DNA from 4 places in the Salmonella sp. GDC200615 genome. Region 1 is predicted to be linked to each of the others. Evidence: predicted binding sites of a transcription regulator. Region 1 holds the regulator's gene; each other region holds the start of a gene.
The links. Region 1 encodes sigma-54, which starts transcription at its own class of promoters, with help from an activator protein. Its sites were predicted from a motif close to GTTGGCACANNTTTCGCTNT; they were not measured.

Region 1 (7,392 bases):
AGCCGCTGGGATTCATCTGTATCGCGCCCGCAATGTTGCCGAAAATCTTTGACTTCCCGCTACGTCTGACAATAGGGACGGATATTGATACCGCTGAAGTACTTGAAGAGATGGGCGCCGAACACGTACCTTGCCCGGTTGATGATATCGTTGTGGACGAGGATAACAAGGTCGTGACCACCCCTGCCTATATGCTGGCGCAGGATATCGCCCAGGCGGCAAGCGGCATTGATAAATTAGTGTCGCGCGTGCTGGTTCTGGCGGAATGAGCAAACGACGCATCGCGCCGTTAACGTTTTTGCGCCGTCTACTTTTACGTATCCTTGCTGCGCTCGCCGTCTTTTGGGGCGGCGGCATTGCGCTGTTTAGCGTGGTTCCGGTGCCTTTTTCGGCGGTGATGGCGGAACGGCAGATTAGCGCCTGGCTCGGCGGAGAGTTCGGTTATGTGGCGCATTCTGACTGGGTCAGTATGGCGGATATCTCGCCGTGGATGGGGCTGGCGGTAATTGCGGCGGAAGACCAGAAGTTCCCTGAGCACTGGGGCTTTGATGTTCCGGCGATTGAAAAAGCGCTGGCGCATAATGAGCGGAATGAGAGCCGTATTCGCGGCGCCTCTACGCTTTCGCAGCAAACGGCGAAAAATCTCTTTTTATGGGATGGACGCAGTTGGCTGCGCAAAGGTCTGGAGGCCGGGCTAACGCTGGGCATTGAAACTGTCTGGAGCAAAAAGCGCATTCTCACGGTTTATCTGAATATCGCGGAGTTTGGCGATGGTATTTTTGGCGTGGAGGCTGCGGCACAACGGTATTTTCATAAACCTGCCAGTCGCTTGAGTGTGTCTGAAGCCGCGTTGCTGGCGGCGGTATTGCCAAATCCGTTACGCTATAAGGCGAATGCGCCGTCTGGCTATGTGCGTAGCCGGCAGGCGTGGATTATGCGCCAGATGCGACAACTGGGCGGGGAATCTTTTATGACGCGCAACCAGCTTAATTAATTTTGCCGATTGGCGGCGCGAACGCCTTATCCGGCCTGCGATCTGTGTCGTCCAGGCCTGATAAGCACAGGCCATTAAGCTTCGTGAGAAGTAAGCGCCAGCCGTTTCTTGTCTTTTGGCTGCTCGTCCCTCTCCAGGGCAACGGCCAGCGCAGGCTGGGCGATAAACCGCTGCCACACTCTCTCCAGTTTGCGTTCACAGCACCATGTTGACCAGGTCGCCAGCGGGATAAAGGTACTTTCCCCCAGATTGTCGCAAACCACCGGAACCACTTCTGACTCGCTGATACGCTGGCACAGGATATTTTGCGGCTTCAGCGACATCGTCACAATATGGTTATCCAGCAGGTAACGTTTCAGTTTTTTCAGTAGCCGCCGCAGGACAGCGACATCCTCTTCATAACGACATTGCGCGGCGAACTCGGTCAGGGTAATAGAGGGCGCGCCGTTGAAATCGGTAATCATGTCGTAGACATAGCCGGTGCCGCAATCGGTTTCTACCGTGCCGTAATAACGGGGGATAGCGCTCCAGTCCGTCAGGTAGCGGGACAGATGCGCATAGTAGCTCAGTTCACGCCGAATCTCTTTATCACCGCCGTGGTCACGGTTGTAAATAACTTTTATGCAACGCCGGGCATTATCCGGATGCGTATAGCATTTACGATGTCGACCAGCGCCCAGCGGAGTCTGTTCGGATAAAAGGATCATGGCAAGTCCTGGAAAAATTTATTCACATAAATTTAGTATGGACAAAGAACTTAAACAAAGCATAAACGAAATTTTTTAAGGTTTTCTTAATGTTTTTATGCATAGGTAAAGCGCACGAAATGTACAAATCTTACGAAAGGGTGGGGCTGCGGGACAAGTGGCAGGCAGGCGTAACACGCCCGGTTTTGGGGTGACTGTCATCAAATACCGGGACGGCGTTGGGGGAAAATAGGGTATAGAGGGGGAGGTTTAGTCTTCGTCAAAGCCGGAATTGAACAGCGCGATAACCGCCGCCAGCGCTTCAACTTCTTGCGGGCCGGTGGCTTCAATTTCGATCTGACGCCCTTTGGCGGAGTCGAGCATTAACAGAGCGATGACGCTGTTTGCTTCCGCTTCGGTGCCTTCGTCATTGCGTAATAGCACCTCGGCGTCAAACCCCTGCATCAGTTCGAAAAGCTTCATGGCAGGCCGGGCATGCATGCCCAGCTTATTGGTGACTTCAACAGTTTGCTTTACGGTCATGTTTTGCGTTTTTCCAGCGTGCGATGGCGAGACTGGACATTTTTACCGCGCGAGCGGAAGTAGTCTGCCAGCTGTTCTGCAATATACACCGAACGGTGTTTCCCGCCGGTACAACCGATAGCGACGGTAAGGTAGCTGCGGTTGTTGGTCTCCAGCATCGGTAACCATAGCTCAAGATAGCTGCGAGTCTGATAGATAAAATTGTGAACTTCTGTGTGTCGGTCAAGAAACGCGGCTACCGGCTTATCAAGCCCGGTCATGGGGCGCAGTTTTGGATCCCAGTGCGGGTTGGGCAGAAAGCGGACATCAAACACATAGTCCGCATCAATCGGGATACCATGTTTAAAGCCGAAGGACTCAAATACCATCGTCAGTTCGCGCTCGCGTTTGCCCAACAGCCGGGTACGCAGCATCTCCGCCAGCTCATGGACGGACATTTCTGAAGTGTCGACGATCAGATCCGCACGTGAGCGTAACGGCTCCAGCAAGTCACTCTCTTTATCGATCGCACTCTCTAAAGAAAGATTTTTGCTGGAAAGCGGATGCAAACGGCGCGTGTCGCTGTAGCGGCGAATCAAGGTATTGCGGTCGGCATCAAGAAACAGCAATTGCGGCGAGAAAGCGCCAGGCAGATTATTCATCGCCTGTTCAAAAATCTCAGGTGATTCAGGCATATTGCGCACATCAATGCTGACGGCGGCGGAAATCTGGCGATCGGCCAGCGTTCGCGCCAGATCGGGCAACAGCACGACGGGGAGGTTATCCACGCAGTAAAATCCCATATCTTCCAGCGCGCGCAGAGCGACAGATTTACCTGATCCGGAACGCCCGCTGACGATCATCAGTACCATGTACCGTTTCTCCTCACAACGACAGAAAGAAATGCCATTGAGTTGTTATGCCTCATTCTGCTCACCTTCGGTGTCAGTAATGATTTGATACAGCTCTTCATCATTCAGCGCCGCGCGCAGGCGGCGGCAGATCGTTTTATCCGCCAGACGTTTCGCCACCAGCGACAGCGTGTGCAGATGCGTTTTAGTTTGATCGGCGGGCACCAGCAGGGCGAAGAGGAGATCGACCGGCTGGTTATCGATGGCGTCGAACGCGATCGGCGTTTCGAGCTGAACGAACACGCCGACGGCGCGTAAGGTATCTTCTTCCAGTTTCCCGTGCGGGATGGCGATACCATTACCAATACCGGTACTGCCCATTTTTTCGCGTGTCAGAATGGCTTCAAACACGACCTGAGGAGGTAAACTGAGCTGTTTTGCCGCCAGTTCGCTGATGATTTCCAGCGCGCGTTTCTTACTCTGACAATGAACGCCGCTACGCGTACACTCCTGGTTAAGTACACTGCTCAGTTGTAGAGTCGTATCGTTATTTATCATAATTTCACCTAAGAACCTGTCCTGTCAGGTTGATGGCCAGGTTCGGAGCGCTAACTGTACAAATGGCCCGTTGTGTCACACAACAGGCCGTCCTGCACTGGCTAACTGCCCGGACAATTAGTGTTGTTTCAGTTTATCTTTATGCCTGGTTAACTGCCTTGCCAGTTTATCAATCAAGCCGTCAATGGCGGCATACATATCCTGGCCTTCCGCGCTGGCGTGAATTTCGCCGCCGTTAACGTGTAGCGTCGCATCCGAGATATGCGTGACCTTCTCCACTTTCAACACCACGTATACCTGATTAATCCGCTCAAAATACTGTTCAAGTTTGGCGAATTTTGTCGTCACAAATTCACGCAGGGCTTCAGTAATTTCGACATTATGTCCGGTGATATTGAGCTGCATAGTGTCTTCCTTATCGGTTGGGTCAAACCAGCTGTTTGCGTTGGTTTGACGGCGGAATGGATAAAGACTCTCGGTACTTCGCAACAGTGCGGCGCGCCACCATGATACCTTGTTCTGACAGCAGAGAGGTTAACTTGCTGTCGCTCAGCGGTTTCGCGGGGTTTTCCGCCGCAATTAACTTCTTCACCAGCGCGCGAATAGCGGTGGAAGAGGCTTCGCCTCCGCCTTCGGTATTGACGTGGCTGGAAAAGAAATATTTGAGTTCAAAAATACCGCGCAGGCTGTGCAAATACTTCTGCGTGGTCACGCGGGATATAGTGGATTCGTGCATCTCGACGGCCTGGGCGATATCCGCCAGTACCATCGGTTTCATATATTCTTCGCCCTGTTCAAAAAAGGCTTGCTGTTGCTCGACGATGCAGCGACTGACGCGCAGCAGCGTGTCGTTGCGGCTTTCAAGGCTTTTTATCAGCCATTTCGCATCCTGTAAATTACTGCGGATGAACTGGCTGTCGGCATCGTTGCGCGCGCTATTGCACATGGCGGCATAGTGCTGGTTAATCTGTAAACGGGGAATACTGTCGCTATTAAGCTCCACCGTCCAGCGACCGTTATGCTTGCGTACCAGCACATCCGGGATAACGTACTCCGGCTCGCCGGTCTGGATCGATTGACCGGGTCTGGGATCGAGCGACTGAATCAGGTTTACCGCCTCTTTCAGCACCTCTTCTTTTAGTCGGGTAACGCGCATCAACGTGCGGAAATCGTGGTTGGCCAGCAGATCAAGATGATCGCAGATAATGAGCCGCGCCTCTTCCAGCCACGGCGTGGATTTGTCGAATTGTGAAAGCTGGATCAGCAGACAGTCGCGAAGATCTTTTGCCGCGACGCCTACCGGATCAAAACGCTGAATACGCTTCAGGACGGCTTCGACCTCATCGAGATCCACCTCTACATCGCCCATGCTTTCGCGAATTTCGTCCAGGGATACGGTGAGATAGCCGGTATCATCTACCGCATCGACAATGGATGTCGCAATAGCGCGATCGGTGTCCGAGAAGGGCGTTAGCTCAACCTGCCACATCAGATAATCCTGCAACGACTGCGTCGTTTCACCCTGATAGACGGGCAGCTCATCGTCGATATAATCGCCGCTGGGGCCGGACGGCGTCCCGGCGGTGTAAATTTCATCCCAACTGGCGTCAAGCGGCAGCTCTTCCGGCATCTCTTTTTGTTCGAGCGCGTCGGCGGTATCGAGAGGATCGTTATCCTGAGGTTGCTGAGTGTCGATTTCGTCATGAAGATCGGTTTGCTCAAGCAGCGGGTTATTTTCCAGCGCTTGCTGGAGTTCCTGCTGAAGTTCCAGCGTAGACAACTGCAACAGACGGATGGCCTGTTGTAGCTGAGGCGTCATTGCCAGTTGTTGGCTAAGCCTGAGTTGCAAACCTTGCTTCATATTCAGAGTCGTTTTCTCCCGCTAGAGCAGCATAGCCCTCTACCCTATCAGAGTCTGAAGTCTTCCCCAAGATATACACGCTTAACGTGTTCGTCTTGCAGGATTTCTGTCGGCGTACCGTGGGCAATAAGGTGGCCCTGGCTCACGATATAGGCGCGTTCACAGACTGCCAGCGTCTCACGGACGTTATGGTCGGTGATCAGCACGCCGAGCCCGCTATCGCGCAGATGCTCGATAATGCGTTTGATGTCGATAACGGAAATCGGGTCAACGCCGGCAAAGGGTTCATCCAGCAGGATAAATTTGGGATTAGCGGCCAACGCGCGGGCTATTTCTACACGACGGCGTTCACCACCGGACAGCGCCTGTCCCATGCTGTCGCGCAGATGCTCGATATGAAACTCTTCCATCAGCTCGTTGGCGCGGTCTTCTCGCTGTTCTGCGGTCAAATCGTCACGAATTTGCAGTACCGCCATCAGGTTATCAAATACGCTGAGACGGCGGAAAATAGAAGCTTCCTGCGGCAAATAGCCGATACCGCGGCGCGCGCGCGCGTGCAGCGGCAGCAGACTGATATCTTCATCATCGATGATGATATTGCCTGCGTCACGCGGCACGATACCGACGACCATATAAAAGGTGGTGGTTTTACCCGCGCCGTTTGGACCGAGCAGCCCGACAATCTCCCCGGAGTTAACGGTCAGACTGACATCTTCCACTACGCGACGGCCTTTATAGGCCTTCGCCAGATTCTTTGCAGTTAATGTTGCCATAACGAATTAGTTACTCTTCTTTTGCGCCGGAGTCTGGCCTTTGTTTTTGTCTTGCAACTGCGACGGCACCAGAACGGTGGTGACGCGTTTGCCTTTCTCGCTGAAGGCCTGCATTTTCTGCTCTTTCACCAGGTAGGTGATTTTGTCGCCGGTAATGTTGCTGTCAAGCTGCTCCAGATAAGCGTTGCCGGTCAGCACCACAAAATCTTTCGCCAGCTCGTAATGCATATGGGAAGCGTGGCCTTTCACCGGCTTACCGTTGTCCTGCATCTGGTAGAAGGTGGCCGGATTGCCGTAACCGTCGATCACCTCTTTCCCCTGTTCGCCGCCAGGGCGGGTAACCACGACTTTATCGGCGTTGATCTTAATCGTGCCTTGGGTCATCACCACGTTGCCCGTAAAGGTCACGACGTTGCCTTGCATATCCAGCGACTGTTGATCCGAGTCAATATGAATAGGCTGTTCGGTATCGCCCGTGACGGCGAAAGCCGGAATGCTGGCGGCCAGCAGCGAGCCGGCAAGCATAAGATTAAGGCTGAGTTTGTTTGTTTTGAATTTCATAAGAGGTTCTAACCTTTTCAATCAGCTCGGCGTTCTTGCTGCGTAAGTTACCGCGCATTTTCAGTCCGCTGGAGTTAAATGTTGTGCCGTATAACGTCACCAGATCGTTCGAGGTAACATCCTGCGTCACCAGATTAATCTGCGCGTTATCGGTGGTAATTCTGCGTAATTGAGCGTCAGGCACCAGGGCGTTGACTTCAACATGACCATACAGATAGAGCATCCGATCGTTAGTCAATTTGGCTTTATCGGCCTTGATCGACCATGTCGGCACCTTATCCTTATCAAAGGTGGTTAATACCGGTTGCGTAAACCATGAGACCGCCTGATCGGAAAAATATTCAACGTGCTGCGCGATCAGACGATAGCTCAACGCGCCTTCCGGACTGTACACGACGGTATCCGTATGCTCGCTTTTATACGTGGGATCGTTGCTGTTGACCATCACGGCAGCAGGATCGTCTTTATCCGCCAGATTGATACCAATCAGTACCAGAATGGCCAGCGACAGTAGAATGATAACCCAACGTCTGGTTTTACTCATATCGATTGCCCTTTGGCCTCATCCAGCTTGCCCTGCGCCAGC
Region 2 (7,392 bases), 360 kb from region 1:
AATAGATTCTAACATAATGAATCCCCCCGTTTGCCGGGCATGATCATACTGAACTCATCGGAACAGTAAAGCGCAAAATAGCAGCGTTTTGCGCTCAATTATTAATCTTTACACTCGCGGGTAATGTTTACTCCATTCCCAGCTCTTTCAACTTCCGCGTTAGGGTGTTTCGTCCCCAACCGAGCAGCCTGGCGGCTTCCTGTTTATGACCCTGCGTATGGCGTAATGCCGTGGTCAGTAGCGTTCTCTCCAGTTCTGGCTGCGCTTCAGAAAGCAGGTTTTGATGACCGGATCGCAAGGCGCGGTCCGCCCATTGTGCCAGTAATGTAGCCCAGCTATCCGGCGGCAGGTGGGACGGGCTATCCGGCGTCGAGGCTTCAAACAGTTCGCCCGGTAAATCCTGGATCAATACCTCCTGTCCGGCGGCCATGACGGTGAGCCAGCGGCAGGTATTTTCTAACTGACGCACGTTACCAGGCCATGCCAGGCGCGTTAACGCCGTTTCGGTTTCCGGATGTAATAATTTGGCTTCCACACCTAATTCACGGGCGGCGACCTGCAAAAAATGGCGCGCCAGGCGCGGAATATCCTCACGGCGCTCGCGCAACGGCGGAAGATGGATACGAATCACGTTCAGGCGGTGGAACAGGTCTTCGCGGAATTTCCCTTCCTGAACGCGTCGTTCGAGGTTCTGGTGGGTGGCGGCGATAATGCGCACATCCACTTTTACCGGCGCGTACCCGCCCACGCGGTAGAACTGTCCGTCAGCCAGCACGCGTAACAGACGAGTCTGGACATCCAGCGGCATATCGCCAATTTCGTCCAGAAACAGCGTGCCGCCGTCAGCCTGCTCGAAACGGCCCTGCCGGATGGTATTCGCCCCGGTAAAAGCGCCTTTCTCATGGCCAAACAGTTCGGATTCAATCAAATCTTTCGGGATGGCCGCCATATTGAGCGCGATAAACGGCGCTTTGGCGCGTGGGCTATGGCGGTGAAGCGCATGGGCGACCAGTTCTTTACCGGTCCCTGATTCGCCGTTAATCAGCACGCTAATCGAAGAACGCGACAGCCGACCAATAATGCGAAACACATCCTGCATGGCGGGCGCTTCGCCTATCATGTCTGTTGTCGGGCCGTTAACCTCGATATTACGCGGCTGCTGCTGCTCCTGATAGTGGCTAATCGCGCGCTCGACCAGAGCGACGGCTTCATCAATATCAAACGGTTTAGGCAGATAATCAAACGCCCCCTGCTGATAGGCGCTCACGGCGGCATCTAAATCGGAATGCGCGGTCATAATGATGACCGGAAGCATCGGGTGACGCTGTTTAATCTGCTTTAATAGCGCCAGCCCGTCCATTCCCGGCATTCGGATATCCGACAGCAAGACGTCCGGCGTTTTACTGGCCAGCGCAGCCAGTACTTCATTACCATTCTCAAAGGTGGTACAGGTCAACCCTGCCCCGGCGAGAGCACGTTCAAGCACCCAACGGATGGAACTATCATCATCGACGACCCAGACTATTCCTCGTTGCATAAACACCTCTATTTCCGAATCGGCAGGTAAACCGAAAACTCGGTATGCCCCGGCCAACTGGTAAATTCAATTTTGCCGGCGTGTTGATCGATAAGATTGCGGGCGATAGATAACCCAAGCCCGGTGCCGCCTTCGCGACCGCTGACCATCGGGTAGAACAGCGTATCCTGTAAATGGGGAGGAATGCCCGGCCCATTGTCTTCAACGTCTATACGCGCCGCCAGGCGATAGCGTTCGCCATGCAGCGTTAACTGGAAGGCGGTACGGGTACGCAGCGTAATTTCGCCGCCATCCGGCCCCAGCGCCTGCAAGGCATTGCGGACAATATTCAGCAGTACTTGCTCAATTTGTTCCGGGTCATGCGGCAGTTCTGGCAGACTGGGGTCGTAATCGCGGATAAGCCGGACATTATCCGGCAGTTCCATCGACACCAGCGCCACCACGCGCTCCGCGACTTTATGTATGCTCTCGGTAATGTGCATTCCCGGGTGCTGCGGCCCCAGCAAACGATCGACAAGGTTGCGTAGCCTGTCGGCCTGTTCAATGATGACTTTGGTATATTCCGTTAGCGCCGGGTCGGGCAGCGCCTTGCTGAGTAGCTGCGCCGCGCCGCGCAGGCCGCCGAGCGGATTTTTGATTTCGTGTGCCAGACCGCGCACCAGATCGCGGGCGGCGATTTGCTGCGCGTGCTGCAACTGCTCCTGACTCAGACGACGCTGGTTATCCATCGGCGCCATTTCGAGCAGTATAAAATCGTCGGGCAGACGTTGGGCGGTCAAAGAGAGAATATGCGAGCGACTATCAATCACCAGCGTCACTTCGTTATCGGTAAAGCCTTGCCCTGCCGCTAAACTTTCGCGCATCAGGTCAATGTTTAACGAAAAATAGCTCAACAGTTCAGGTAACGGCGTCCCGAACAGTTTGCGTGAGCTTTGCGCGAGCAACTGCTGCGCGGCAGGGTTGGCGTAATGGATTGCCAGCGCGTCGTCGACCACCAGCACGCTGTTGATTAACGAATTGAGGATCTGCCCAGCATCGGGCTGTATGCCGCTTGCCATTCAGCAGTCTCCTGGAAAAGGTTGCACCATTTTAGTGCATTATAGCTTTTTACCACTAAAAAGCGCGTGAGATCAGATTGTTGGTGGAGAAAAAAGCCCATCCTGGGATGGGCTGAAAGTTTCCACGGCAACTCAAAAACTCCTGACGCCTTTCACGCTGCTGCTGCGTTGGCTGCCTTCGCTTACCCCGGTCACATCGCTATCTATGCTCCTGGGGATGTGCTCAGTTGCCGCCTTGCAGCAACGCGAAATTCGTCGGATTTTTAATATACGATTAAACGCTGTAGTACAGCTCAAACTCTACCGGGTGCGGGGTCATACGCACGCGGTCATCTTCTTCGCGACGCAGCGCAATATACGCATCGATCGCTTCATCCGTGAACACGCCGCCTGCTTTCAGGAACTCGCGGTCCAGATCCAGCGCGTTCAGCGCTTCTTCCAGAGAACCCGCTACCTGTGGGATCTCTTTCGCTTCTTCCGGCGGCAGATCATACAGGTTTTTGTCCATGGCTTCGCCCGGGTGAATCTTATTCTTAATCCCGTCCAGACCGGCCATCAGCAGGGCGGCAAAGCACAGATACGGGTTAGCCGCCGGGTCCGGGAAACGCACTTCGATACGGCGCGCTTTCGGAGACGCCACCACCGGAATACGGATGGAGGCGGAACGGTTACGGGCGGAGTAGGCCAGCATCACCGGCGCTTCGTAACCCGGGACCAGACGCTTGTAGGAGTTGGTGGTCGGGTTCGCCAGGGCGTTGATGGCTTTGGCGTGTTTGATGACGCCGCCGATGTAGTACAGCGCCTGCTCAGACAGACCGGCATATTTGTCGCCAGAGAACAGGTTGGTGCCGTTCTTCGCCAGCGACATGTGGCAGTGCATACCAGAACCGTTATCGCCGAACATCGGTTTTGGCATAAAGGTCGCGGTCTTACCGAAGCGGTGAGCCACGTTATGTACGACATATTTGTAAATCTGAATTTCGTCGGCTTTTTTGGTCATGGTGTTAAAGCGGGTCGCCACTTCGTTCTGACCTGCGGTCGCTACTTCGTGGTGGTGCGCTTCAACGACCAGGCCCATCTGCTCCATGACCAGACACATTTCAGAACGGATATCCTGCGCGGAGTCAACTGGCGGAACCGGGAAATAACCGCCTTTCACGCCCGGACGATGGCCTTTGTTGCCGCCTTCATATTTGGTAGAGGAGTTCCAGGCGCCTTCAATATCGTCAATCGCCACATGTGAGCCGGAGATAGATGCGCCGAAGCGGATGTCATCGAACAGGAAGAATTCAGGTTCCGGCCCAAACAGGACGGTATCGGCGATACCGGTCGCGCGCAGGTAGTCTTCCGCACGTTTTGCGATGGAACGTGGGTCACGGTCATAACCTTGCAGAGTGCCAGGCTCCAGGATGTCGCAACGGATAATCAGGGTAGAGTCCGCGAAGAACGGGTCAATCACTGCGGTGGATGCGTCTGGCATCAGCACCATGTCAGATTCGTTAATGCCTTTCCAGCCGCCGATAGAGGAGCCGTCAAACATTTTGCCTTCTTCAAAGAATTCGGCATTTACCTGATGAGCAGGAATCGTGACGTGCTGTTCTTTGCCTTTGGTATCGGTGAAGCGCAGATCGACAAACTTCACTTCGTGCTCGTTCAGCATCGTCAAAACGTGTTCAGCGGACATACTTGTACTCTCCCGGATTGGTCATGGTCGGTCGTCGTGGTAACGAGATCTTCAATTCTGCTGGCCGTGTCGCCGTAAAAATATAAAGCGAAATCTGTGCCAACTTTCACATTGCCCCCAAAAGGCGTTATCATGCGTACCATCGTGCAAAAGGGCTGCACCACGGTGACTATGTTGCACCAAAATAGTGCTTTAATGTGAACATTGAGCACCACATTGGTGCAATAGAACGCAAGCCACCCTTTTAACGCTCCGTGAAAGCGATCACAAAGAGACTCTGCAATACTTGTTTGCGGAGGATGTTTGTGATCCTGTTTTGTAGTGCGATTAATCCGTGTACAATAACGCGCTATTTCTAATGCCTGAGGCAAAGTTGTGATCGAAAATTTGCGTAACATCGCCATCATCGCGCACGTTGACCATGGTAAAACTACCCTGGTTGATAAGCTGCTCCAGCAATCCGGTACGTTCGACGCGCGTGCCGAAACTCAAGAGCGAGTGATGGACTCCAACGATTTGGAGAAAGAGCGTGGTATTACTATCCTCGCTAAAAACACCGCTATTAAATGGAATGATTACCGTATCAACATCGTTGATACTCCCGGGCACGCTGACTTCGGTGGTGAAGTAGAGCGCGTCATGTCCATGGTTGACTCTGTGCTGCTGGTGGTTGACGCATTTGACGGCCCGATGCCGCAAACGCGCTTCGTGACCAAAAAAGCCTTTGCTCATGGCCTGAAACCTATTGTGGTTATCAACAAGGTTGACCGTCCTGGCGCGCGCCCTGACTGGGTTGTTGACCAGGTATTCGACCTGTTTGTTAACCTCGACGCGACCGACGAACAGCTGGACTTCCCGATCATCTACGCTTCGGCGCTGAACGGTATCGCGGGTCTGGACCACGAAGATATGGCGGAAGACATGACCCCGCTGTATCAGGCGATCGTTGATCATGTTCCGGCGCCGGACGTTGACCTCGATGGTCCGTTGCAGATGCAGATCTCCCAGCTGGACTACAACAACTATGTTGGCGTTATCGGCATTGGCCGTATCAAACGCGGCAAAGTGAAGCCGAACCAGCAGGTCACTATCATCGATAGTGAAGGGAAAACCCGTAACGCGAAAGTAGGTAAAGTGCTGACGCATCTGGGTCTGGAGCGTATCGACAGCGATATCGCCGAAGCGGGCGATATCATTGCGATCACCGGTCTGGGCGAGCTGAACATTTCCGACACCATCTGCGACCCGCAGAACGTTGAAGCGCTGCCGGCGTTGTCCGTTGATGAGCCGACCGTGTCTATGTTCTTCTGCGTTAACACCTCGCCGTTCTGCGGTAAAGAAGGTAAGTTTGTGACTTCTCGTCAGATTCTTGACCGTCTGAACAAAGAGCTGGTGCATAACGTGGCGCTGCGCGTTGAAGAAACCGAAGATGCGGATGCGTTCCGTGTATCCGGTCGTGGCGAACTGCACCTGTCCGTGCTGATTGAAAATATGCGTCGTGAAGGTTTCGAACTGGCGGTTTCCCGTCCGAAAGTTATCTTCCGTGAAATCGACGGTCGTAAACAAGAGCCGTACGAAAACGTGACGCTGGACGTCGAAGAGCAGCACCAGGGGTCTGTCATGCAGGCGCTGGGCGAGCGTAAAGGCGACCTGAAAAACATGAATCCGGACGGTAAAGGCCGCGTACGTCTCGACTACGTGATCCCAAGCCGTGGGCTGATTGGTTTCCGTTCAGAATTCATGACCATGACTTCCGGTACGGGTCTGCTGTACTCCACCTTCAGCCATTACGACGATATTCGTCCGGGTGAAGTGGGTCAGCGTCAGAACGGCGTACTGATCTCTAACGGTCAGGGTAAAGCGGTGGCGTTTGCGCTGTTCGGTTTGCAGGATCGCGGTAAGCTGTTCCTGGGTCACGGCGCGGAAGTTTATGAAGGCCAGATTATTGGTATTCACAGTCGCTCCAACGACCTGACGGTAAACTGCCTGACCGGTAAGAAGCTGACCAACATGCGTGCGTCTGGTACGGATGAAGCGGTGATTCTGGTTCCGCCAATTAAAATGAGCCTTGAGCAAGCGCTGGAGTTCATTGATGACGACGAACTGGTAGAAGTCACCCCGACCTCTATCCGTATCCGTAAACGTCACCTGACGGAAAACGATCGCCGCCGTGCGAACCGTGGTCAGAAAGAAGAGTAATTAACGTTCTTACGGATAAAAACCCTGCCGAAATGAAAGCTCGGCGGGGTTTTTTTATTCACGTTGAGAAAGGGATAAGGTTGCCAAAAAATCAGCAATCGCTGGCGTATTATGCCGACCAATGACGCTGTCCGCATAAACCTTTGCCCGGGCGCTGGCATTCCCCATCGCTACGCCCAATCCGGCTAAACGTAGCATTTCCGCATCGTTATCATTATCGCCAAACGCCATCACTTCGCGCATTGCGATATGCTGTTGCTGTGCATATCTGGCGAGGCTTTGCCCTTTGCTACACCCCTTCTGGAGAATATCCAGTTGATGATGCCAGGACCAGGTACAGCTTAGCTGTAATTCATGCTGTATAAACTCAGCAATATTTTGTAGTTGTTTTATGTGCCGATGAACGACGCTGATTTGCCAAATATTCTCCCTACTGCTTAGCTCATCAGCCTGAAAGATTATTTTATCATCAGCACGAATTGTCGGTTTAAGCGGATATACCCGCGCCAGTATTTTTTCCGTTTGTAAGTGCGTCAGCGGCAGTGGATGAAGGATCTGCTGTTGAGCCGGTTGATAAATATAACTTCCGTTACAACAGATCATCGGTTCGGTGAGCGCCAGCGTTTGATAATACGCATAGGCTTCACGATGAGAGCGGCCGGTGACAAGCATTATTCGGCAGCCCATGTCTTGCATCTGACGGATGGCGGTTAGCGACTCTGGCAGAATTTGTTTATTACGGTTTAGCAGCGTTCCATCAAGATCAAAAGCGATTAAACGATATCGCATGAGCGCCCGATCCTAAAACAGCGTGAGGTATCCAGGTGATTCAGCAATGGAATATCGAGACGGTGCTGATAAGCGAGAAAACAGTGGCATTGTTTTGCCTGGCAGGCGGGAGAATTAAGCCGTTG
Region 3 (7,392 bases), 490 kb from region 1:
TGCGTCTGATCCAGTCAATCTACGATTTTACGCCAGAGCGTATCGTCTGTGATGCGCATCCGGGCTATGTTTCCAGTCAGTGGGCCAGTGAGATGCGTCTGCCGACAGAGACGGTGTTACACCATCATGCCCATGCGGCGGCTTGCCTGGCCGAGCATGGTTGGCCGCTGGACGGTGGAGAGGTGATTGCCCTGACGGTAGACGGTATCGGCATGGGTGAGAATGGCGCGCTATGGGGCGGAGAATGTTTGCGGGTCAATTATCGCGAGTGCGAACATTTAGGCGGTTTACCCGCCGTGGCGCTGCCGGGAGGCGATCTGGCTGCCAAACATCCGTGGCGTAATCTGTTGGCGCAGTGCCTGCGCTTTGTGCCGGACTGGCAGGATTACCCGGAGACAGCGGGGCTGCAACAGCAAAACTGGAATGTCCTGGCGCGTGCCATTGAGCGCGGCGTCAATGCCCCGTTGGCCTCTTCCTGCGGGAGGTTGTTCGACGCGGTGGCTGCCGCGCTTCGCTGCACGCCAGCATCGCTTAGCTATGAGGGCGAGGCCGCCTGCGCGCTGGAGGCGCTGGCCTCTCAATGCGCTAACGTTGAGCATCCGGTAACGATGCCGCTTAACGGCGCTCAACTGGACGTCGCCGTTTTCTGGCGGCAATGGTTGAACTGGCAGGCCACGCCCGCGCAACGCGCCTGGGCTTTTCATGATGCGCTGGCGTGCGGGTTTGCCACGCTAATGCGCCAGCAGGCTACGGCGCGGGGGATAACCACTCTGGTCTTCAGCGGCGGGGTGATACACAACCGCTTACTTCGCGCGCGTCTTGCCTTTTATCTTTCTGATTTTAAATTGTTATTTCCGCAGCGGTTACCGGCGGGCGACGGCGGACTGTCGTTTGGACAGGGCGTGATTGCCGCAGCGCGAGCGTTAAGGGAAGTGTAGGGCACCGGATGGCGGCTGCGCCTTATCTGGCCTGCAAACAGATGCTCACTCGTAGGCCGGATAAGACGCGAAGCGGCGCCATCCGGCATCACAGGCTTATACGGACAACGTTTTCAGCAGTGCAAAGGCCTCTTTCATGCGGTCTTCACTCACCACAAAGGCGCGTAGTTGGCCTTCTCCGCTCATGCCTTTGGCAATCATACCGTCAGATTCTGCGGTAATCTGCCAGCTCAAATCGCTGCGCTGAGTTTCTCCCGCCAGATGCAGCGGCAGTTCCGGCGTTTTGACTTTGACCAGCATCGCCGGTAGCTTCAGCGGCGCGTTGCCGCCAAGCAGATTTTTCGCCAGGTACATCGCGCTTAACTGGATCGGTTGCAGGAAGGGCAGCACCTGACCGTTGATCTCCGCGCAGTCGCCGATCGCATAAATATCCGGGTGACTGGTCTGTAGATAGCTATCCACGCAGACGCCGCGGTTGACGGCTACCCCGGCGCGGCGCGCCAGAGCGGTTTCCGGGCGTAAGCCGGTGGCGGCAATCACCGCATCGACCTCAATACTATGCTGGCTTACCAGCGTAGCGCGGATACCGGCTTCGGTTTTCTCCAGTTTTTGCAACTGCGATTTCAGCAGCAGATGCACCCCCATATCGGTCAGGTGATGCTGTAAGCGACTGCTCACTTCTGGTGGCATCAGTGAGGCGAGAAGGCTGGCGGCGTTATCCATCAGCGTTACCGTTTTCCCGGCGCGGCAGAAATCCATCGCTAATTCACTGCCAATGAGACCGCCGCCGACAATCAGCACTCGCTGCGCGTCGCGCAGTTGTGTCTCACAGGCGCGGTACTCCTGCTGGCTATTCAAAGTAAGCATTAACTCACGTCCTGCAATCGGCGGCACAAAGGCTGCCGCCCCGGTCGCCAGTACCAGCTTGTCGTACTGCCACTGCTTATCCTGACTTTTCACCACATGGGCATCGGCATCAATGTCAGCAACCCAGGTATGCGGGAACAGTCGCAGATTAAACTGTTCAGCAAATTCCCCCGCTAACTGGCGGTTGAGATTATCGGCGCGCTGCGACTGGCTGATAACGTGGCTGAGATCGGGCTTGTTGTACTCATCCATGCTGTCCGCCGCAATCAGGGTTAACGGCACATGCGCATCTTGTTTACGGATATTTTTGACGAGCTGGCGGGCGGCGAAGCCCGACCCAATAATGATGATTCCCCGACTCATTTTGCCTCCGTCGCCAGTACGTCGAACACGTCTTTACCTAATGAACATTCTGGGCACAGGAAGTTATCCGGCACGTCGTTCCACGGCGTACCCGGCGCGACATCCTGCAACGGCTCGCCCAGCGCAGGGTCGTAAATCCACTGGCATACGCTGCATTGCATTTTGGGGCCGAAGTCTGCGGCGGCGCAGGTTGTGGTTTCTTCGACTGGCGCGGTTTTCTGTGTGGTTTCCGGCAGCGGAGCAAGCGCCCACTGACGCGCGATGTCGCGACCGTGCTGACGGCACAACTCCAGCGCATCCAGATCCGGACGCCATTTCGCTTTCAGACTCAGGGACATTTCAAAACCGGCATCCTGTAAGCGCGTGGACAGTCGATCCACCGCGCCGCCGCTCCAGCCATGAGAACCGAAGGCGCTGGCGCGTTTGTTGCGAAAGCGCAGGCCGGTCATCTCTTCCACCAGACCAGCGATTTTCGGCATCATCACGTTGTTCATGGTAGAAGTGCCGACCAGCACGCCTTTCGAACGGAAGACATTGGTCAGTATTTCATTTTTATCGCTGCGGGCGACGTTAAAGATTTTGACCGCCACGTTCGGGTCCACTTCATTGATACCCTGCGCGATGGCATCCGCCATCATGCGAGTATTGTTCGACATGGTATCGTAGAAAATAGTGATACGATCTTCCTGATAATCTGCCGCCCATTTCAGATACAGTTCCACGATTTGCGTTGGGTTGTCGCGCCATACCACGCCGTGTGAGGTGGCAATCATATCCACCGGCAGGTTGAAGCCGAGGATTTCGGTAATTTTTGGCGTTACCAGACGGCTGAACGGCGTCAGGATATTGGCGTAGTAGCGCTGGCATTGTTCAAACAGTTCGGTTTGGTCCACTTCATCATTGAACAGGCGCTCGTCGCAGTAGTGCTGACCAAAGGCGTCGTTGCTGAATAACACCGCGTCGCCGGTCATATAGGTCATCATGCTGTCCGGCCAGTGCAGCATCGGCGCTTCCACGAAGATCAACTGCTTGCCGTTGCCGATATCCAGCGTATCGCCGGTTTTCACCACCTTAAAATTCCATTCCGGGTGATGGTGATGGCCGTTGATAGAGTCAATGGCGTTGGCGGTACAGTAGATAGGCGTGTCCGGGATCTGCGCCATCAGTTCGGTCAGCGCGCCTGCATGGTCTTCTTCGGCATGGTTAATGATGATGTAGTCGATATCCGCGAGGTCGATTTCACTGCGCAGATTTTGCACAAACTCACGGCTAAACTTATGATCGACGGTATCGATCAGCACATTCTTTTCTTCACGAATGAGATAGCTGTTATAGCTGCTGCCGCGCAGCGTTTTGTATTCAGTGCCGTGAAAATCACGTACTTCCCAGTCGCGCTGGCCAACCCAATGAATATTATTTTTAACCAGAATAGACATAACCACCTCAATTCATTCAACGTTTACAAAAAGTTGTTTTGCTTATTGCAGGTAGTGTGCCAATTTTACATCTTATTGATTTATATGAATTTATAATAAGTTTGTATTTTTGATATAGTCAAAAAGACTATAAATGATGCTGTCAATATGACACTGTAGGTTGTCAAAATGACAATGAGGTAACCATGAGTTTTTCCGTGGAGGTATTGGCGGGCATCGCCATTGAGTTACAACGCGGCATTGGGCATCAGGATCGTTTTCAGCGGCTGATTACTACGCTGCGTCAGGTTCTGGCGTGCGACGCCTCGGCGCTGTTGCGTTATGAATCACGACAATTTATTCCACTGGCGATTGATGGCCTGGCGCAGGACGTTCTCGGCAGACGTTTTACCCTGGAAGGGCATCCGCGCCTGGAAGCCATCGCTCGCGCGGGGGACGTGGTGCGTTTTCCGGCTGATAGCGATTTACCCGATCCGTATGACGGGTTAATTCCCGGACAGGAAAGCCTGAAAGTCCACGCCTGTGTTGGTCTGCCGCTGTTTGCCGGACAGAACCTCATCGGTGCGCTGACCCTTGATGCTATGACGCCGGAGCAGTTCGAGGTATTTAGCGATGAAGAGCTGCGGCTTGTCGCCGCGCTGGCCGCCGGGGCATTGAGCAATGCGCTGTTAATTGAACAACTGGAAAGCCAGAACATGCTGCCGGGGTCGTCAGGCGTGTTTGAACCGATAAAAGAGACGCACATGATCGGCCTGTCGCCGGCGATGACGCAGTTGAAAAAAGAGATCGAGATTGTGGCGGGCTCCGATCTTAACGTGCTGATCGGCGGTGAAACGGGGACTGGTAAAGAGCTGGTGGCGAAAGCCATTCACCAGGGCTCCCCCAGAGCGGTCAATCCGCTGGTCTATCTCAACTGTGCCGCGCTGCCGGAAAGCGTGGCGGAGAGCGAGTTGTTTGGTCATGTAAAAGGGGCTTTTACCGGGGCTATCAGTAATCGTAGCGGTAAGTTTGAAATGGCGGATAACGGCACGCTGTTTCTGGATGAGATTGGCGAACTGTCGCTGGCGCTACAGGCCAAGCTACTTCGCGTGTTGCAGTATGGCGATATTCAGCGCGTCGGCGACGATCGTAGCCTGCGCGTGGATGTGCGGGTGTTGGCGGCGACCAACCGTGACCTGCGTGAAGAGGTGCTGGCGGGGCGTTTTCGCGCCGACCTGTTCCATCGCCTGAGCGTTTTCCCGCTCTTTGTGCCGCCGCTGCGCGAGCGCGGCGATGATGTGGTGTTGCTGGCGGGCTATTTTTGCGAGCAGTGCCGACTGCGGCTGGGGCTGTCCCGCGTGGTACTGAGTCCCGGCGCGCGCCGCCATTTGCTCAACTATGGCTGGCCGGGCAACGTCCGGGAGCTGGAACATGCCATTCACCGTGCGGTTGTACTGGCGAGAGCGACCCGGGCAGGGGATGAGGTGGTACTGGAGGAGCAGCATTTTGCCTTGTCAGAGGACGTTTTACCCGCGCCGTCTGCGGAAAGCTTTCTGGCGCTGCCTGCCTGCCGCAATTTGCGCGAATCGACGGAGAACTTCCAGCGAGAGATGATTCGCCAGGCGCTGGCGCAAAATAATCACAACTGGGCGGCCAGTGCGCGGGCGCTGGAAACCGACGTCGCCAACCTGCATCGGCTGGCGAAGCGTCTGGGACTGAAGGATTAGATAATCCCCGCCTGGTAGAAATCCTGCAGGTTAATGGCGCCGGTGAGTTTGCCGTTTTCATCGACCACCGGCGCGGCGGTAATTTTGCGTTTCATCAGGAGCTCTTTGGCGTCAATGGCGCGGCTTTGCGCCTGGAGCGTAATACCGTTGGGCGTCATGGCTTCGCTTACCGGCGTGGTGAGCGCGCCGCCGCCCACCAGCCAGCGACGCAGGTCGCCGTCGGTAAAGACGCCTTTCACAACATGTTGCTCATCGCAAACCGCCACCAGCCCCAGCCCGGTACGGCTAAGTTCCAGCATGGCATCCATCACGCTGGTGGCGAGCATTACCTGCGGTATTGCATCGCCCTGGCGCATCAGGTGATGCACATTATTGAGCAAACGCGCGCCCAGTGCGCCAGCCGGATGCGAACGGGCGAAATCTTCTTCGTTAAAACCGCGCGCCTGCATGACCGCCATCGCCAGCGCATCGCCCATCATCAGCGTATTGACGGTACTGGATGTCGGCGCCAGATGCATCGGACAGGCTTCACGCTCGACGGAAATATCCAGAACGGCTTTTGCCGCTCGCCCCAGCGGAGAGAGAGGTTTACCGGTCATCGCCAGCAGCGCGACGGATTTATCTTCCAGACGCGGGATGATGAGGTCGAGTTCTTTTGCGCCGCCGGAATAGGAGATAAATAACATCACATCGCGGCTTTCAATCATCCCCAGATCGCCATGCAGTGCTTCCGCCGGATGAACAAAAAAAGCGGGAGTACCGGTACTGGCAAGCGTCGCGGCGATTTTTTTACCAATATGACCTGATTTACCAATACCGGAAACGATCACTTTGCCTTCACAGTGAATAATGATATTGGCGGCGCGGACAAAATCATCGCCCAGACGCTCCGGCAGACGGCTGGCTTCTTGTAGCTCCAGCATTAAGGTCTGACGGCCCGCGTTTAGTAGTGCATCACTCATTGCTTTCTCCGGTTATGATTACTTCAATCCCTTTTGCTTCCAGCGCCTGACGAAATGCCGGATCGATACCCGCGTCCGTGATCAGTTTGTCGACGGTTTCCAGACTGCACACCACATTGGGGCTTTTACGACCAAATTTTGAGGAGTCCGCCATCAGAATCACCTCGCGTGCTGCATTGCACATTGCGTTACTGACGGTGTAAACCTCATTGAACGTGGTCACACCGACGTTCAGGTCAATACCGTCAGTTCCCATGAAAAGTTTATCAAAGCTGAATTGCTCAAAGGCGTTTTCCGCCAGTTGACCGTGAAACGACGCCGATTTTTTACGGAAGGTGCCGCCGGGCATCAGGATAGTTTGTTCGTTGTCCAGTTCCGATAGCGCGTTGACAATATGGAGGCTGTTGGTCATCACCGTGATGTTGCTAAAACGCGAAAGCAACGGCACCATCTGTAACACGGTACTTCCGGCGTCCAGAATAATGGAATCGCCATCATGGATATATTTCACAGCGGCTGCGGCTATCAGCGCTTTTTTGTGGGTGTTGATAAGCGTTTTGTGATCAATAGGCGGATCGGACTCTTCTTTATTCAACACCACGCCGCCATAGGTGCGGATGACGGTTCCGGCATTTTCCAGAATGACCAGATCTTTACGGATAGTGGTGCCTGTCGTGTCAAAGTACTGGGCCAGCTCTTCAACCGAGCATTTTCCCTGTTTTTGCAGGTGCTCCAGAATCGCGGCCTGACGCTGACGAGGTTTCATAGGCGTGATTACCCTGACTTATGTATTTACCCGTCATACTTCACGCTGCATGTGCGTTGGCTTTCCTCGCTCACCCCGGTCACGTACTGATGTACGCTCCTGGGATTCACTGCGTTGCCGCCTTCCTGCAACTCGAATTATTTAGGGTATTGGTTGCAAAATGATAATTTCGCAAGCTATACGCATTCACAACGAAATTACCCATGTTTCAGTTTAAGCGCCAATGATAGTGCATTCTGCGCGAGCGAATCATGGGGAAAGATCACATCAGGCTGTAATTCATGCAAATGTTTTCCTTGCATTGCGGCAATTTTAACCGGTCTGGCGAATACCGTAAGGCCTTTCATCAATAAA
Region 4 (7,392 bases), 1.0 Mb from region 1:
GCCCGCCACCGGAATATCCGGGCGTTTGAGCAGTGTCAGCATCCGCAGCACGTTGCGCAGGGTCTTCTCCGGCGTCTGGTTACCGGCGGAAGAGGTGATCGCTTTCACTTCCAGTTCAGGGGAGGCGAGGGCGAGAACGAGGGCGATCGCGTCATCATGACCCGGATCGCAATCAATAATAATGGGCAGTGCCATTGTGGCTCCTTGTAAGCGGTACTTTGTGACAAGGTTAACGCCCGGCTGGATACGTTTCGAGAAGCGAAGCGGTAAAGCGTGAGATAGCGCGCACTCTGACGTGCGCGCCGGGAAGATTAGTGCAGGATTTTCGCAAGGAAGTCTTTTGCGCGATCGGAACTGGGGTTAGCGAAGAACTCCTCTTTTGGCGAATCTTCGACGATTTTACCTTCATCCATAAAGATCACCCGGTTAGCCACTTTACGGGCAAAGCCCATTTCGTGCGTCACCACCATCATGGTCATCCCTTCGTTCGCCAGCTCGACCATCACGTCCAGTACCTCGTTGATCATTTCCGGATCGAGCGCGGAAGTCGGTTCATCGAATAACATGGCAATGGGGTCCATACATAGCGCGCGGGCGATCGCCACGCGCTGCTGCTGACCGCCGGAAAGCTGCGCCGGGAACTTGTTGGCATGCGCAGACAGGCCAACGCGCTCCAGCAGCTTCAGGCCTTTATCGCGGGCGGCGGCCTTATCGCGTTTCAGCACTTTCACCTGCGCCAGCGTCAGGTTTTCGATGATCGACAGGTGGGGAAACAGCTCGAAATGCTGGAATACCATGCCCACGCGGGAACGCAGTTTCGCCAGATCGGTTTTTTTGTCGTTCACAATAATGCCGTTAACGGTAATTTCGCCTTTTTGCACCGGTTCCAGACCGTTGACGGTCTTAATTAGCGTGGATTTACCGGAACCCGATGGCCCGCAGACTACCACCACCTCACCTTTTTTCACTTCTGTTGAACAATCGGTCAGCACCTGAAAGTGACCATACCATTTTGAAACATTTTTCAGGGTAATTATTAAACTGTCCTTTTCTTCAAATAGTTGACCAGCAACGACGCGCTCAGGCTGATAACAAAATAAACGGCGCCGGCGAACAGAATCATTTCGACCTGAGTACCGTCACGCTCGCCGATAGTCGACGCGGTGCGGAAGAAGTCCGCCAGGCTGAGTACATAAACTAAAGAGGTGTCCTGAAATAGCACGATGCCCTGCGTAAGCAACAGCGGCACCATCGCCCGAAACGCCTGCGGCAGAATAATGAGCTTCATCGACTGCCAGTGGGTCATCCCCAGCGCCAGCGCGGCGCTGGACTGCCCGCGGGAAATACTTTGAATACCGGCGCGAATAATCTCGGAATAGTAGGCCGCTTCAAATATGGAGAATGCCACCATCGCGGAGATCAGGCGGATATCGGTTTTCGGCGATAGTCCCAGCACGTTTTGCAGAAAGCCGGGTACAATCAGATAGAACCACAGCAAGACCATGACCAACGGGATGGAACGGAAAACGTTAACATACGCTTTAGCAAACCAGGCGATAGGAGCAAAGCTTGAGAGGCGCATGACGGCCAGAATGGTTCCCCAGACTATCCCCACGACAACGGCGGTGACGGTGATCTTCAGCGTGATGACCAACCCGGCCAGCAGGTAAGGCAGTGAGGGGATAATCGAACTCCAGTCAAATTCGTACATTATTTGCTCCCCACGTTGCCCGGCAGGCGGACTTTGCGTTCAACCAGGCTCATGACCAGCATGATAACGGCGTTAATCAGCACATAGGCCAGCGTAATGGCGGTGAAGGATTCCCAGGCGTGCGCCGAGTAATCCAACAGTTTGCCTGCCTGCGCCGCCATATCCACCAGGCCGATGGTTGAGGCAATAGCCGAGTTTTTCACCAGGTTCATCATCTCTGACGTCATTGGCGGCACGATAACGCGATAGGCATTCGGGAGCAGGACATAGCGATAAGCCTGCGGCAGCGTTAGCCCCATCGCCAACGCCGCGTTCTTCTGCCCGCGAGGCAGAGACTGAATCGCGGCGCGCACCTGTTCGCAAACGCGGGCGGCGGTAAACAGTCCCAGACAGATCATTGAGGAGAGGAAAAACTGAATATTGGGATCGAGTTCCGCCTTAAACCACATGCCAAGATCTTCCGGCAACAGTTCAGGCACCACCAGGTACCAGGTGAAGAATTGCACGATCAGCGGCACGTTACGGAACAGTTCTACGTACAACGTGCCCAGTCCGGAGAGGAAACGGTCGGGAACGGTACGTAAAATGCCGAAAATAGATCCTACCAGGAAAGCGATAATCCAGGCGGTAATCGAAAGGGCTACGGTGACCTGAAAACCACTCCATAGCCAGCCGAGATAGGTGGTATTGCCGAAGGGGGCTTCCTGTAAAAAAATACCCCAGTTCCAGTCTATTGACATACATCTACTCCGAAAAAAAAGGGTAGCAGCGCTACCCTCGAAGATTGTTGCCCGGCGATTTGCGGCTTCAGGCCCGATGGGGAACGACCATCAGGCTTATAGTCTGTCCGTGCTGAGCGACAATCGAGAGGACAGGAGTCCCGTCCCATTTAGTTTTAGTTAGTTAAGCGCTTTATCATTCGGTGCTTTGAACAGGGCTTTCATCTCGTCAGACAACTCGAAATTCATGTTCAGGTTTTTCGGTGGGATCGGATTTTTAAACCACTTATCAAACCACTTTTCCGCTTCGCCGGAGGTTTGCGCCTGAGCGATGGTATCGTCCATCAGCTTTTTAAACTCAGGGTCGTTTTTACGCAGCATACAGCCGTAGGCTTCCTGGGACTGCGGTTTACCGACAATCTCCCAGTTATCCGGTTTCTTGGCTTTGGCGCGCTCGCCGGCCAGCAGCGCGTCATCCATCATAAAGGCGACGGCGCGACCGCTTTCCAGGGTGCGGAACGAGTCACCGTGGTCTTTCGCGCTAATAATACGCATCCCCATCTTTTGCTCTTCGTTAAGCTTATGCAGCAGAATTTCAGAGGTCGTCCCGGAGGTGACGACGACCGCTTTGCCTTTCAGATCCGGGAAATCTTTAATATCGCCGCCTTTTTTAGTCAGCAGTCGCGTCCCGACGACGAAAATCGTATCGGAGAAAGCGGCCTGTTTCTGGCGCTCAAGGTTGTTAGTCGTTGAACCACATTCAAAATCGAAGGTTCCGTTTTGCAACAGCGGAATACGGTTTTGCGAGGTGATCGGGATCAGCTTCACCTGCAGATCGGGCTTGTTAAGTTTCTTTTTTACCGCTTCCACAATGGCGTTGGAGTAGTCCTGGGAATAGCCGACCACTTTCTGCTGGTTGTCGTAATAAGAAAAGGGCACAGAAGATTCGCGATGCCCGACGACGATCACGCCATTTTTAGCGATCTTGTCCAGGGTGCTACCAGCGGCAGGCGCGCCATCTTCTGCGTGCGCAAGGCCCGCAGACAGTCCCATGACCAGCATTGCTGTGGTTAGCTTACGTAATTGCATATCCAACTCCTTTATCATCTGCGCCGTCGACGCATTGATAGCTATTGTGATGTTGTTATTGCCTGCAACTTGCGCGTGCAGTGTTATGTGTGTTTGTTAACATTTAGTGTGGCTTGTTGTAAATATTTTGCTGCGATATTGTTTATTTTTGCGAAGTGCGCCGCACCGTTCAGAGGCAAAAATCCTACATTGCACCGTTCAGGTGCTACCGATGATCGATTTTGGTGCGACCAGGTTGCACAAGCAGCCAGAACAGGTTTGCCATGTTTAACAAAGCAATAGACGTGCCAGAATGGGGGAAAAAGGAGGATTTTCAGGCCGGATAAATGAAGCGCTATCCGGCCTGGGGAGAGATTATTTCCGTCGTTGTCGCAGACTCATCACTACCGCGCCAAAAGCAAACAGCGCGGTCAGTACCCATAGCGGCCAGTTGCCGGTACGGGCATAGGGAGTTAACCCCGTGGTTGGCGTGACATTGGTGGTCAGTACCTGGCGTGTGAACTGCGGGATCATCGCCTGAATCTCGCCCTGAGGGCCAATCACCGCCGTAATACCGTTATTAGTACTGCGCAGCAACGGACGCGCCAGCTCCAGCGAACGCATCCGCGCCATCTGGAAATGTTGCCACGGGCCAATGGACTTACCAAACCAGGCGTCGTTAGAAATCGTCAGCAGATAGTCGGTGTCCGGGCGGAAGTTATCCCGCACCTGTTCGCCAAGAATAATTTCATAACAGATTGCCGCCGTCAGCTTATAGTCGTGCGCATGTAACTGCGGCTGGATATAAGGGCCGCGGCTAAAGGAGGACATGGGCAGATCGAAGAACGGCGCCAGCGGACGCAGGATAGACTCCAGCGGAACGAACTCGCCAAAGGGTACAAGGTGATTTTTATTGTAGCGATTGGGCGAGTCATAACTGTATGGATTATCCTTGCCCAACGTAATAATCGTATTGTAGGTGTCGTATCGATTCTGTTTATTGAGACGCGCATCGACAATACCGGTGATCAGCGTGCTATTTTTTTCGCGTAACATCTCGTCCAGCGAACGAAGGAAGGGCTGCTGATTGATTTCGAGATCCGGAATCGCCGACTCAGGCCAGATAATAATCTGTGATTTGCCTAACTCTGGGCGGGTTTCGTTGAGATAAATTTTTAGCGTATTCAGTAGCTGGTTTTCGGCCCACTTCAGCGACTGCGGAATATCGCCCTGCACCAGCGATACCTGGGTCGCTTTGGCCGGTTCCAGCGTAAACCACTGGATATAACGTAGCGGAAAGGGCAAAGCAAACAGAATCACGGCGACAGCCAGCGGACGCCAGTTCCGCGTCGCCAGTGCCAGCGCTAACAGGCCGCTGACCATCATCAGCAGGAAGTTGATCGCTTCGACGCCCATTACCGGCGCCAGGCCTTTTAGCGGGCCGTCGACCTGACTATAGCCAAATTGCAGCCAGGGGAAGCCGGTCAGCACCCAGCCGCGTAAAAATTCGGTGATTTGCCATATTGCAGGCGCGGCGATAGCGACGCGCAGCCAGTTGGTTTTTGGCCACAGGCGCGACAAAATCCCGGCAAACAGTCCGGTATACAGCGAGAGATAAGCTGCAAGCAGCACCACCAGAAAAACGTTAACCGGGCCCGGCATGCCGCCAAACTGCGCGATACTGACATAAACCCAGTTAATCCCGCTACCGAAAAGTCCGAGTCCCCAGCAATAGCCGATGGCGGCAGACTGGAGCGGGCGGCGATTAAACGTTAAGGCCTGCAGCCCGATAAGCGACACTATCGCTGCGGGCCAGACGTCATACGGAGAGAAAGCCAGTGTTCCGCAGGCGCCGAATAATAACGCCAGCAGCAGGCGAATACGCTGGCGTTCAATTAACGAGGCAAATGCCATTTTTAGTCCACTATTGCTGTTATTCGTCCAGTTTTGGCTGGGGCGAGTCATCCGGGATCCTGACATGCACCTGAATAATACGACGACTATCGGCCATCGCCACTTTGAACTGGTAACCATCAATGTCAATGGTTTCGCCGCGGGCCGGTAAATGGCCGAACGCCTGCATCACCAGCCCGCCGATGGTATCGACCTCTTCATCGCTGAAGTGGGTGCCGAAAGCGTCATTGAAGTCTTCAATCGACGCCAGCGCGCGAATCGTCCAGGTATGGCGGCTAAGCTGACGGAAGTCGATATCGTCTTCTTCGTCATACTCATCTTCAATTTCACCGACAATCAGTTCGAGGATGTCTTCGATAGTCACAAGGCCGGAAACGCCGCCAAACTCATCGATAACGATGGCCATATGGTAGCGCTGGGAGCGGAATTCCTTGAGCATACGGTCAACCCGTTTGCTTTCCGGTACGACAACCGCGGTGCGTAACACTTTGTCCATGCTGAAGGCTTCGGCATCGCTGCGCATAAACGGCAGCAAATCTTTGGCCATCAGAATCCCTTCAATGTGATCTTTATCTTCGCTGATCACCGGAAAACGCGAGTGGGCGGACTCGATGATAACATCGAGACATTCGTCCAGCGTCTGGTTGCGTTTCAGGGTAATCATCTGGGAGCGCGGGATCATAATATCGCGAACGCGCTGGTCGGCGATGTCCATTACGCCTTCGAGCATATCGCGCGTATCTTCATCGATAAGCTCGTTCTGCCCGGAATCACGGATCAGCGCCAGCAACTCATCACGGTTTTTAGGTTCACCGTGGAAAAGCTGGCTGAGTAGCAGGGAAAAAAATCCCTTTTTACTGTTTACTGTGTCACTACTGTGTGAATTGTCGTCGCTCATGGCGTCGTATGGGTTCTCATGTTAGTTAATACAAAGCTCGTCATGCGTATACTCAGCTGTGACGGCATGTTTTGCCTGATGGCGCTACGCTTATCAGGGCTACAAAAGGCATGAATGTAGGCCGGATAAGGCGCAAGCGCCGCCATCCGGCAAGCTACTATTCTGCAATCTTCTCGGCAATGTACGGATCCTCATAGCCCATAGCAAGCATAATCTCCGTTTCGAGAGACTCCATCTCTTCCGCTTCGTCATCGTCGATATGATCGTAACCCAGCAAATGCAGGCTACCGTGCACGACCATGTGCGCCCAGTGCGCTTCCAGCGGCTTGCTCTGTTCCTGCGCTTCCTGCTCCACGACCTGACGGCAAATAATCAGATCGCCCAGTAGCGGCATTTCAATACCGGGGGGCGCTTCAAACGGGAAGGAGAGAACATTAGTGGGTTTATCTTTCCCGCGGTACGTCAGATTAAGGTCGTGGCTTTCGGTCTCATCCACCAGACGGATTGTGACTTCCGCCTCTTCCTGAAACTGCGGAATAACGCCGTCCAGCCAGCGTTGAAACTGAGCTTCATCCGGCAGGCCCGCGTGGTTTTCACAGGCCAACTGTAAATCGAGGATCACCTGGCTCATTTCTGTTCCTGCTCCTGGGCTTCACGCTTACGCTCCGCCGCCAACGCCGCTTTGCGTTTTTGTTCTGCCTCTTCCCAGGCTTCATAGGCGTTCACAATGCGGGCAACGACCGGATGGCGCACCACGTCTTCGCTGTGGAAGAAGTTAAAGCTGATTTCATCGACTTCCGCCAGCACTTCAATAGCATGACGCAAGCCGGATTTGGTGTTGCGTGGCAGGTCAATCTGCGTCACGTCGCCGGTGATCACCGCTTTCGAGTTAAAGCCGATACGTGTCAGGAACATCTTCATCTGTTCGATAGTGGTGTTCTGGCTTTCATCCAGAATGATAAAGGCGTCGTTTAATGTGCGTCCGCGCATATAGGCCAGCGGCGCGACTTCAATCACATTGCGTTCAATCAGCTTCTCGACTTTTTCAAAGCCGAGCATTTCGAACAGCGCGTCATACAGCG

Region 2: the regulator sigma-54 is predicted to act here: its motif matches at 4,364-4,383, upstream of glnA (glutamate--ammonia ligase).
Region 3: the regulator sigma-54 is predicted to act here: its motif matches at 3,649-3,668, upstream of norV (anaerobic nitric oxide reductase flavorubredoxin).
Region 4: the regulator sigma-54 is predicted to act here: its motif matches at 3,792-3,811, upstream of ACQ29O_RS15410 (amino acid ABC transporter substrate-binding protein).

What each region holds. Positions count from the first base shown of each region.
Region 1 covers NZ_CP192247.1:4,219,810-4,227,201, reverse strand. The annotation lists gene elbB (isoprenoid biosynthesis glyoxalase ElbB) at 1-269, shown strand, start outside; gene mtgA (monofunctional biosynthetic peptidoglycan transglycosylase) at 266-994, shown strand; gene yrbL (PhoP regulatory network protein YrbL) at 1,069-1,701, opposite strand; gene npr (PTS phosphocarrier protein NPr) at 1,951-2,223, opposite strand; gene rapZ (RNase adapter RapZ) at 2,220-3,074, opposite strand; gene ptsN (PTS IIA-like nitrogen regulatory protein PtsN) at 3,120-3,611, opposite strand; gene hpf (ribosome hibernation promoting factor) at 3,729-4,016, opposite strand; gene rpoN (RNA polymerase factor sigma-54) at 4,039-5,472, opposite strand; gene lptB (LPS export ABC transporter ATP-binding protein) at 5,520-6,245, opposite strand; gene lptA (lipopolysaccharide ABC transporter substrate-binding protein LptA) at 6,252-6,806, opposite strand; gene lptC (LPS export ABC transporter periplasmic protein LptC) at 6,775-7,350, opposite strand; gene kdsC (3-deoxy-manno-octulosonate-8-phosphatase KdsC) at 7,347-7,392, opposite strand, start outside.
Region 2 covers NZ_CP192247.1:4,580,586-4,587,977, reverse strand. The annotation lists gene ACQ29O_RS22255 (YshB family small membrane protein) at 1-15, opposite strand, end outside; gene glnG (nitrogen regulation protein NR(I)) at 128-1,537, opposite strand; gene glnL (nitrogen regulation protein NR(II)) at 1,546-2,595, opposite strand; gene glnA (glutamate--ammonia ligase) at 2,870-4,279, opposite strand; gene typA (ribosome-dependent GTPase TypA) at 4,655-6,478, shown strand; gene ACQ29O_RS22230 (Cof-type HAD-IIB family hydrolase) at 6,533-7,267, opposite strand; gene ACQ29O_RS22225 (STM4011 family radical SAM protein) at 7,252-7,392, opposite strand, start outside.
Region 3 covers NZ_CP192247.1:3,725,486-3,732,877, reverse strand. The annotation lists gene hypF (carbamoyltransferase HypF) at 1-938, shown strand, start outside; gene norW (NADH:flavorubredoxin reductase NorW) at 1,035-2,168, opposite strand; gene norV (anaerobic nitric oxide reductase flavorubredoxin) at 2,165-3,604, opposite strand; gene norR (nitric oxide reductase transcriptional regulator NorR) at 3,790-5,310, shown strand; gene gutQ (arabinose-5-phosphate isomerase GutQ) at 5,307-6,272, opposite strand; gene srlR (glucitol operon DNA-binding transcriptional repressor SrlR) at 6,265-7,038, opposite strand; gene gutM (transcriptional regulator GutM) at 7,236-7,392, opposite strand, start outside.
Region 4 covers NZ_CP192247.1:3,182,468-3,189,859, reverse strand. The annotation lists gene rihA (pyrimidine-specific ribonucleoside hydrolase RihA) at 1-195, opposite strand, end outside; gene gltL (glutamate/aspartate ABC transporter ATP-binding protein GltL) at 312-1,037, opposite strand; gene gltK (glutamate/aspartate ABC transporter permease GltK) at 1,037-1,711, opposite strand; gene gltJ (glutamate/aspartate ABC transporter permease GltJ) at 1,711-2,451, opposite strand; gene ACQ29O_RS15410 (amino acid ABC transporter substrate-binding protein) at 2,611-3,519, opposite strand; gene lnt (apolipoprotein N-acyltransferase) at 3,874-5,412, opposite strand; gene corC (CNNM family magnesium/cobalt transport protein CorC) at 5,432-6,310, opposite strand; gene ybeY (rRNA maturation RNase YbeY) at 6,468-6,941, opposite strand; gene ACQ29O_RS15390 (PhoH family protein) at 6,938-7,392, opposite strand, start outside.